DNA from 2 places in the Paraburkholderia sp. RCC_158 genome. Region 2 is predicted to be linked to the other one. Evidence: riboswitches for the same ligand, from Rfam matches in the RefSeq annotation. Region 2 holds a riboswitch; the other holds the start of a gene.
The links. A riboswitch is a leader RNA that binds a small molecule or an ion and turns the genes downstream of it on or off. The one in region 2 is predicted to bind cobalamin.
Positions count from the first base shown of each region.

Region 1: another riboswitch for cobalamin. It lies ahead of cobG (precorrin-3B synthase); the one in region 2 lies ahead of cobW (cobalamin biosynthesis protein CobW).

Region 1 covers NZ_JBFUPM010000011.1:172,004-176,356, reverse strand. The annotation lists gene AB6809_RS21890 (precorrin-2 C(20)-methyltransferase) at 1-104, opposite strand, end outside; gene AB6809_RS21885 (precorrin-8X methylmutase) at 101-727, opposite strand; gene cobG (precorrin-3B synthase) at 720-2,231, opposite strand; cobalamin riboswitch at 2,314-2,505, opposite strand; gene cbiE (precorrin-6y C5,15-methyltransferase (decarboxylating) subunit CbiE) at 2,590-3,840, shown strand; gene AB6809_RS21870 (cobalt-precorrin-5B (C(1))-methyltransferase) at 3,846-4,353, shown strand, end outside.
Region 2 covers NZ_JBFUPM010000016.1:4,683-9,035, forward strand. The annotation lists gene cobN (cobaltochelatase subunit CobN) at 1-1,426, opposite strand, end outside; gene cobW (cobalamin biosynthesis protein CobW) at 1,441-2,550, opposite strand; cobalamin riboswitch at 2,716-2,997, opposite strand; cobalamin riboswitch at 3,067-3,311, shown strand; gene cobA (uroporphyrinogen-III C-methyltransferase) at 3,515-4,237, shown strand; gene AB6809_RS25635 (cobalamin biosynthesis protein) at 4,234-4,353, shown strand, end outside.

The sequences.
Region 1 (4,353 bases), on a different contig from region 2:
GCGGCCTTCAGGAGACGCAGTGCTTTGAGCGTGATGAGTTCGGGATCGCCCGGACCCACGCCGAGTCCGAAGAGACGCCCTGCACGTTGCGGCGCGGCGGTCATTCGACCTCCGTCGCCAGCGCGTTGACCGCGGCGGCGGCCATCGCGCTGCCGCCGCGGCGGCCATGCACGACGACATACGGCACGCCGCGGCTGTCGCCCGCGAGCATGGCTTTTGATTCGGCCGCGCCGACGAAGCCGACCGGAAAGCCGAGAATCAGCGCGGGTTTCGGCGCGCCGGCATCGAGCATGTCGAGCAGATGAAACAGCGCGGTCGGCGCATTGCCGATCACGACGACGCTGCCCGCAAGACGCGGACGCCACAATTCGAGCGCGGCGGCCGAGCGCGTGTTGCCGAGTTCGCGCGCGAGGTCCGGCACCGCTTCGTGCGTGAGCGTGCAGATCACGTCGTTGTTCGCGGGCAGCCGCGCGCGCGTGATGCCTTGCGCGACCATGCCGGCGTCGCAGAGAATCGGCGCGCCCTGCGCGAGCGCGAGGCGCCCCTCCGTGCCGGCATTCGGGGAGAACGCGAGATCGCCGATCACGTCGACCATCCCGCACGCGTGGATCACGCGCACCGCGAGCTTTTCGAGGTCGGCGGGGATGCGCGACAGATCGGCTTCGGCGCGGATCGTCGCGAAGGATTGGCGATAGATCTCCTGACCGTCGCGAATGTAATCAAGCATCGGTATCACTCATTTGAGTCGGGCATTCTGGTCGTGCGTCCTGGGCGTGCGTCTGTTCGGCTTGGGCGAGTTGCGCGAGGGTGTCGGCGGCTTGTGCGATTGTCAATCGACGCGCGACGCATTCGCCGAAACCCGGCTGTGCGTCGCGCCGGTAAAGATCGTAGAGGCCGGGCGCCGCGGCAAGCAGCGTGAACGGCGCGCAATGCGCGGCGGCGCAGGAGCGCGGGCAGCCGCTCAGGTGCACGTCGACGCCGGCGGGCAGGCGCTTCGCGAGCGCGAGCGCGTCGGCTTTGGTATCCGCGAGACTTTTTGCACAGCCGGTGGAACCGGCGCACGCGATGAGGCGTGAAGCGGGGTCGTTGCGATCGCATGCAAAGCCCAGCGTTTTTAGCGCGGCAAGCACGGCGGGCACGGCATGTGTGGCGATGTCGGGCAGTAGAACGCTTTGCCACGGCGTGATGCGTAGCGCGCCGTTCGCGTGTTGCCGCGCCAGCGAAGCGAGGCCATGCAGCGCGGTTGCGTCGATGCGGCCGAGCAGCGGTTGACCGCCGACGTGCCACGTTCCCGCGATACGCTGCGCGTGAGCGCCGACGCGCAGCGTGGCATCGGCGGGCGTGCTGCGTTGCCACTCGGCGAGCGCTGCGTCGCGCGCCAACGGGAAATCGACGTAGGTTTGCGCGTGTCGCAGGATTGCGTCGGCAGAATGTGCGGCGAGCAGGTGACGCATGCGGGTCGTGTCGGAGTCGGCGGCGAGATCGAGGAACGTATGCAGCAGCGCCCGCACCAGCGCCGGAACTTGCGACGGCAACACGGCGGCGAGTGCGCCTGCATCAATCGTCGCCGAATTCGTCGCAGCAACCGGTGGACAACCGGCGAGGCCGAACACGAAGCGGATCTCGCCGGAACCATCCTGCGATGCCGCGAGCCACACGTCATGCGGATGATCGAGCCGCGCAAGACGCTCGCCGCCGTCGACGAGCAGTGCGAATTTCGGCGACAGCGCCGCGAAACGCGCGTCGCTTTGCAACAGCGCGAGCAGCGTCGCGCAAAGCGGCCTCGTGTCGAAGAGCGCGGAGGGGTCGCGCCCTGCGGCAGGGCTGATCATCACGTTGCGGATGTCGTCGGCGGCTGAAGCGGTGAGGGCGGCGGAAGAGTTCGCATCGGCCTCGGCGCGAGCATCAGCACGAGCCTCCGCCAAAGGCCCAAGCCCCGCATTCACCAGCGCCGCAATCAACGCCGCTTCCTCGCCGCCACGAACGCCGCGCAGTTGCAGATTCGCGCGGTTCGTCAACTCAATCACGCCCGCCGCGTGCCGCGTGCTCGCATCCGCGATTGCGTGGGCCTGAGCCGCGCTCAGTTCGCCGCCCGGCAGCTTGATCCGGCAGATGCCGCCGTCGCGCGCGGCGACGATCCGCAGGAGCCCCGGACACGCCGAGGGCCGCAGCGCGAAAGCCGCGTCAGGCAACACAGTGGAGGAGGGAGAAGCTCGATTCAAGACGGACACCGCGGTTAGCGTCGCGCGACGGCCCGAGCAAGCGATAAAGCGGCTTGGCTGCGGCATCGGTACACCCCGCCCGATGTTGGCTGGCACGAACAGTCTCGCCGGCAGGTCTCCTGGCTCGCAGGTCGTCGTCCGTCGCGGCCTTCCCGGTCGAACCAGTGGCGCTTAGCGCAGGCGGACTCGCTGCATACAGTTGCGGGGGCAGCCGCAGCGGCGATGGTTTCCCCGCTGTGTTCCCTCTTAGGCCCCGAAGGGCACCGGCGGCTGTATTATGCCTTTTTTCGGATAGCACAACGAGGCTGGACGCTTTGACCGGCGTGGCGCAGCGCATTGTTTTGAGAGACATCATGAGGAAGGATGCATGCCGGCGTGGCTGACGGTAGTGGGCATCGGCGACGACGGCTTCGCCGGTTTGGGACGGCCCGCGCGGCGTGCGTTGCTGGAGGCGTCGGCGATTTACGGCGGCGAGCGTCATCTGTCGATGCTGCCGGCGCGGCTCGCCGCGCGCCGCGCCGCGTGGCCGCGTCCGTTCGATCTCGCGCCGTTGCTCGCCGAGCGCGGCCGCTCCGTCTGCGTGCTGGCGAGCGGCGATCCGATGCTGTTCGGCGTCGGCGCGACGCTGGCGCGGCAGTTGCCCGCCGACGAGTTGCGCGTGCTGCCCGCACCTTCGTCGTTGTCGCTGGCCGCCGCGCGGCTTGGCTGGCCGTTGCAGGATGCGGCCGTCGTGTCGCTGGTCGGCCGGCCGCTGCCGACGCTGAACGCGCATCTGCGTGACGGCGCGCGCGTGTTCGTGTTGAGCGCGGACGGCGGCACGCCCGCGGCGCTCGCCGCGCTGCTGAACGCGCGCGGCTTCGGCGCGACGCGCATGACCGTGCTCGAACATCTCGGCGGCGACGCGGAGCGGCGCATCGACGGCCGCGCGGATCAGTGGTCCGCGCGCGACGTTGCCGCGCTGAACCTGATCGCGCTCGAATGCCGCGCGACCGATGGCGCGCCGCGTCTGCCGCTCACCTGCGGCTCGCCCGACGACGCATTCCGCCACGACGGCCAGTTGACCAAACGCGATGTGCGCGCGATCACGCTCGCGCGCCTCGCGCCGACGCCCGGCGAATTGCTGTGGGACGTGGGCGCGGGCAGCGGCTCGATCGGCATCGAATGGATGCGCGCGCATCCCGCTTGCCGCGCGATTGCCATTGAAGCGCACGCGGAGCGGCAGCGCTTTATCGAACACAATCGCGATGCGTTGGGCGTGCCGGGGCTGCAACTCGTCGCGGGCCGCGCGCCTGAAGCACTCAACGGGCTGCCGACGCCGGATGCGGTGTTCATCGGCGGCGGCGTGACGGTGCCGGGTGTACTCGACGCGTGCTGGGCGAGTCTGCGGGACGGCGGCCGGCTGGTCGCCAACGCTGTCACCTTGCAAGGCGAGGCGGCGCTCGCGGCATGGCGCGAGCAGCATGGCGGCACGCTGACGCGCATTGCGCTTGCCGATGCACAACCGCTCGGCGGATTCGATACGTGGCGGCAGGCGTTGCCGATCACCTTGCTCGATGTGGTGAAGTCTTCAAGCGCCGAGCGCGCCGCAAGCCGCCCACAGCCCGAACGCTCCGCCTGACCGCGATGCGCGACGAAACCCCCGAACAACCCGCGCCGCTGCGCAGCGGCTACACGACCGGCAGTTGCGCCACCGCGACGTCGCTGGCGGCGGCGCGTCTGCTGCTCGCGGGCGTGGTCAGCGACATCGCCGAAATCGTGTTGCCGAAGGGCCAGCATGTGCCGATGCCGCTCGTGTTCTGCCGCCTGACCGACGACGGCGCCGAGGCCGGCACGATCAAGGACGCCGGCGACGATCCCGACGTCACGCACGGCGCCGTGGTGTTCGCGCGCGTGCGCCTCGTCGCGGAAGCGGGCGTGGTGTTTCGCGCCGGACCCGGCGTGGGCACCGTCACGCGCGCCGGTCTGACGCTCGCGGTCGGCGAGCCCGCGATCAACCCCGTGCCGCGTCAGATGATGACCGCGCACCTCGCCGAACTCGCCGCCGAGCACGGCTATCGCGGCGGCTTCGAAGTGACGATCGGCGTCGAGGGCGGCGAAGCGCTCGCGCTCAAGACGATGAACCCGCGGCTCG
Region 2 (4,353 bases):
TCAGCGCATCGCGCGTCTGAGCAGGCAGCGCGTTGAAATACGCGAGGTAGTCGCCAAGCGCGAAGCTTTGCAAAGCGGGCCGCAGATCGCGCACGACGGGATCGTTCGTCACGCCTTCGGTCAGCTTCTTCAGCAGCGCGTCGCCGTTTTCTGGCACGTCGGCCACGCGATAACCTTCGTCGCGCAGCATCGACAGAATGCCGACCACCGACGCCGGCGTGTCGAGCCCGACGCCATTGCCGATGCGTCCCTCGCTCATCGGATAGTTCGCGAGAATCAGCGCGAGCTTCTTCTCGGCGTTGTCGAGCGAACGCAGCCGGCACCAGCGGCGGCTCAGTTCAGCGAGAAAACGCACGCGCTCGAGATCCGGCTGATAGCGGACCACGTCGACTTCCGTATGCGGACAACGATAGGCGAGTCCCTTGAAACTGATCGCGCGCGTGATGATGCGGCCGTCCACTTCCGGCAGCGCGATATGCATCGCGATGTCGCGCGAATTGAGACCCTGGTTGTCCTTCACCCAGTCGTCGCGATTGCCGCCGCTCAGGATCACTTGCAGCACCGGCGCATCGCCTGCGAGCGCGAGCGGCTCCGGATCGTCGATCGCAGACGCGGCGAACGCAGTGGTGTTGAGCACCAGCGCGGCATGATATTGCGCGCACAACGACTGCACGACTTCGCGGCTCATCGCATCTTTCAGCGACGTGATCGCAATCGGCAGCGGGTTCATGCCTTCTGATTCGAGCGCGTCGATCAGCGCGTCGAACACCGCGGTATTGGCCGCCTGAAGATGCGCCTTGTAGAACAGAATCGCGGCAACAGGCGCGGCATGCTGCCAGCGCGCCTGCCAGTCGGCGATAGTCGGCGTATCGCATGCGGGATGGTAGAGCGACGCGGCTGGCAACGCGCGCGGCGGCGCCGGTTCGCGGCCCCACCCAAGCGCGCGATGCGCGATGCAGCGCAGGAACGCCTCGGCGTTCTGCGGCCCGCCTTCGCGCAGATAGCGCCACAGTTGATGGCAGAGATCGGCATCGGCGGTGCTGCGCGCGAGCAGGTTCGGATCTTCCTGCAGATCGCCGGAAAACATCGCGAGCGTCTGCTGTTTGCGCTCCGCAAGCGCGACCACCTGCTCGATGCCGTACGGCCAATACGCCTCGCCGCCAAGATGATCGACCACGACGACGCGCGCATGTTGCAACACGTCTTCGACGTAAAAGTCCACGGAGGCCGGCTGCCGCAGATACGTGACATTCGCGAGGCGCACGCTCGGAAAGCCGTCGCCGAGACGGGGAAACACGCTCGCGAGCAACGACAGCGTCGTATCCGCGGAACTCAGAATGACGATGTCCGCGGGCCGCTGATCAATGCGGATCACGCCTTGCGTATCGTCGACGAAACCGCCCGGCGTGGTGCGCAGCAGATGCATGTGTCTATACCCGCTTACGTCTGTTGCGCGGCGACAGCGGCTGCGACGCCGAGCGCGGCGTCGAATGCGCGTTGTAGCGCAGCCTGGTGGAGGTCTTCACCGATCAGCACGAAGCGGCTTTCGGCGCCTTCGCGTAGTTCTTCCAGTTCACCTTGCTGCCAGCGTCGATCGAAATAACTATCAAAGCGCCGGCCCACGCCTTGAACGACGAGCCGCATCGGCGCGCCCGGCAACGCCGCGAAACCCTTCACGCGATAAATCGTGTTGTTTTCCACGAGTCCTTGCAGCGCGGCGATCACCGCTTCACGCGACTGTGCCTTTGCATTCACGACCACCGAATCGAACTCATCGTGATGATGATCGGCGTCGTCGGCCGAACCGTGGTGATCGTGGCGCAAGTGAATGGTTTCCTCCGACGCCGCTTCAAGCCCGAACAACGCATGCAGATCGAGCGCGCCTTTATGGGCGCGCACGATCTTCACCTGCGGCGGAATTTCGGCGCGAATCACGGCTTCGACCGCGTTCTGGCCTGCTTCGTCGAGCAGATCGGTCTTGTTCAGAATCACCAGATCCGCAGCCGACAACTGATCCTCGAACAATTCGTGCAGCGGCGACTCGTGGTCGAGATTCGGATCGGCCTTGCGTTGCGCGTCGACGGCAAGCGGGTTTTCGGCGAACTGACCGCTTGCCGCAGCGGGTCCATCGACCACAGTAATCACCGCATCCACCGTGAAACTGTTCTTGATCTGCGGCCAGTTGAACGCCTGCACGAGCGGCTTGGGCAACGCGAGCCCCGAGGTTTCGATCAGCACATGGTCGATCTGCTCACGGCGCTCGACGAGTTTTTCCATCACCGGAAAGAACTCTTCCTGGACGGTGCAGCACAGGCAACCGTTGGCCAGTTCATACAATTGGCCTTCGGTCTCGACGCCGTTTTCATCGCAACCAATGCCGCAACCTTTGAGGATTTCGCCGTCTATGCCGAGCTCGCCGAACTCGTTGACGATCACCGCAATGCGCTTGCCGCCCGCGTTCCGAAGAATGTGCCGCAGCAACGTCGTCTTGCCGCTGCCGAGAAAGCCCGTGACGATGGTGACGGGAATCTTGCGCATCTGAACTTGCATGGTGAGTCCATCCGTGAGAGTTGCATCTGCTGGCCGGCCGAATCACGCGCTTTGCGCATGACGTCGCATCGCAAAACGCGGGAACGCACGACGGCCTTGCCGCTACACCAGGGAAACGCAGAATACGGGTATGAGGTCATGAGCGCAGCGCCGCTTCCCCGCGGCGTTCGCCCTTCGTGTTCCGGCCGGTATCCGGGCTGGCGAAAGCGCCGCTTCCCCTTCCCGGACGAGTGATTTCTCGCCCAGTGGTGATATGCCGACGCGGCCTTGCGCGTGGACATCGAAGCCGGCTCCGCGGCGCCATGCAAACCGCCATGACGTCGCTTTTCGCTTACCGTTGCGGGGGCAGCACAGGTTGACCCGATCCATGCGAGGCGGGCGCCCTGTTTCCCGTTTAACTGCATGCGCACGAGCGCGCACACGAGCACCAGAAGTGCGTGCGAGTGTAGGCCGCGCGCCTTGCGCCGTCAAGAAAACGCAAGCCCGGCGCGCTTATCGGACGGGCTTGCCGTGTGCTATCGTATGCGCGCGTCTGGTGCCCGCACATGCGCTCGCGTGTGCAGTTAAACGGGAAACAGGCAGCGCGCTTGCGCTCAACCTGTGCTGTCCCCGCAACGGTAAGCGACCGGCGGCGCGATTATTTTTTGCGCCGCACATGCGTTTTCAGTGCCACTGTCCAGCACATTCGAACGAATGTGGGCGGGAACGCAAAGCGCGTGAGGCCGCCAGCCCGGATACCGGCCAGACGCGGAGGCGGCCGTGCGTTGTTAACGTCACGCCGCCGGCCGCCGGAATCCGCGAGGGACGGATGTGAAGGCGCTCAAGCACGACTTAGGGAAGCGGTCTGCAATCCGCGTTTGCTGTCGTGCGCGAATGCACAGTTTCGAATGACTTCAATTTCCATCACATTGCGTGTATGTCGACGCTGCATGATTGCATGTGCGCCGACGCGGCGCATGCCGCGATGAAACGCGCATGGCTGATCGGCGCAGGCCCCGGCGACGTCGAACTGATGACGCTGAAGGCAACCCGCGCGCTCGCGCAAGCCGACGTGATACTCGTCGACGATCTGGTGAACCCCAACGTGCTGCAATTTGCGCGCGCCGATGCGCGCATCGTGTATGTCGGCAAACGCGGCGGTCATCCGTCGACGCCGCAACACGGCATCGTCGAGCAAATGCTCGCGCATCTGAACGAAGGGCGCAGCGTCGCGCGTTTGAAGGGCGGCGATCCCTTCGTGTTCGGCAGAGGCGGCGAAGAGCAACAGGCACTGCATGCGGCGGGCGTCGACGTCGAAATCGTCAGTGGCATCACGGCCGGCATTGCGGCGCCGGCGGCCATCGGCATTCCGGTCACGCACCGCGATCATGCGCAAGGCGTGGTGTTCGTGACCGGCCACGGCGCGGGCACGAGCGAGCCGGATTGGGCCGCGCTCGCCGCCACGCGCATGACGCTCGTGATCTATATGGGCATGCGGCGGCTGAACGACATCGTCGGCGCGTTGCTGGCAGCGGGCATGTCGGCACAGACTCCGTGTGCCGCGATCGAATCCGCAACGCGCCCCGAGCAGCGGCATGCGCTCGCCACACTCGGTGATTTCGCCGATGCCGTCGCGCGCGCGGGACTCGGCTCGCCCGCGATCGTGGTGATCGGCGGCGTGGCGTCGCTGGCGAAGGATGTCCGATGAAAACGCTTAGCGTGGGCATCGGTTGCCGCTTGCAGACGTCGGCGGAAGAAATCGAAAACGCTGTGCGCGCAGCGCTCGGCTCGCATTCATTCGAAGACATCGCGGCCGTCGCCTCG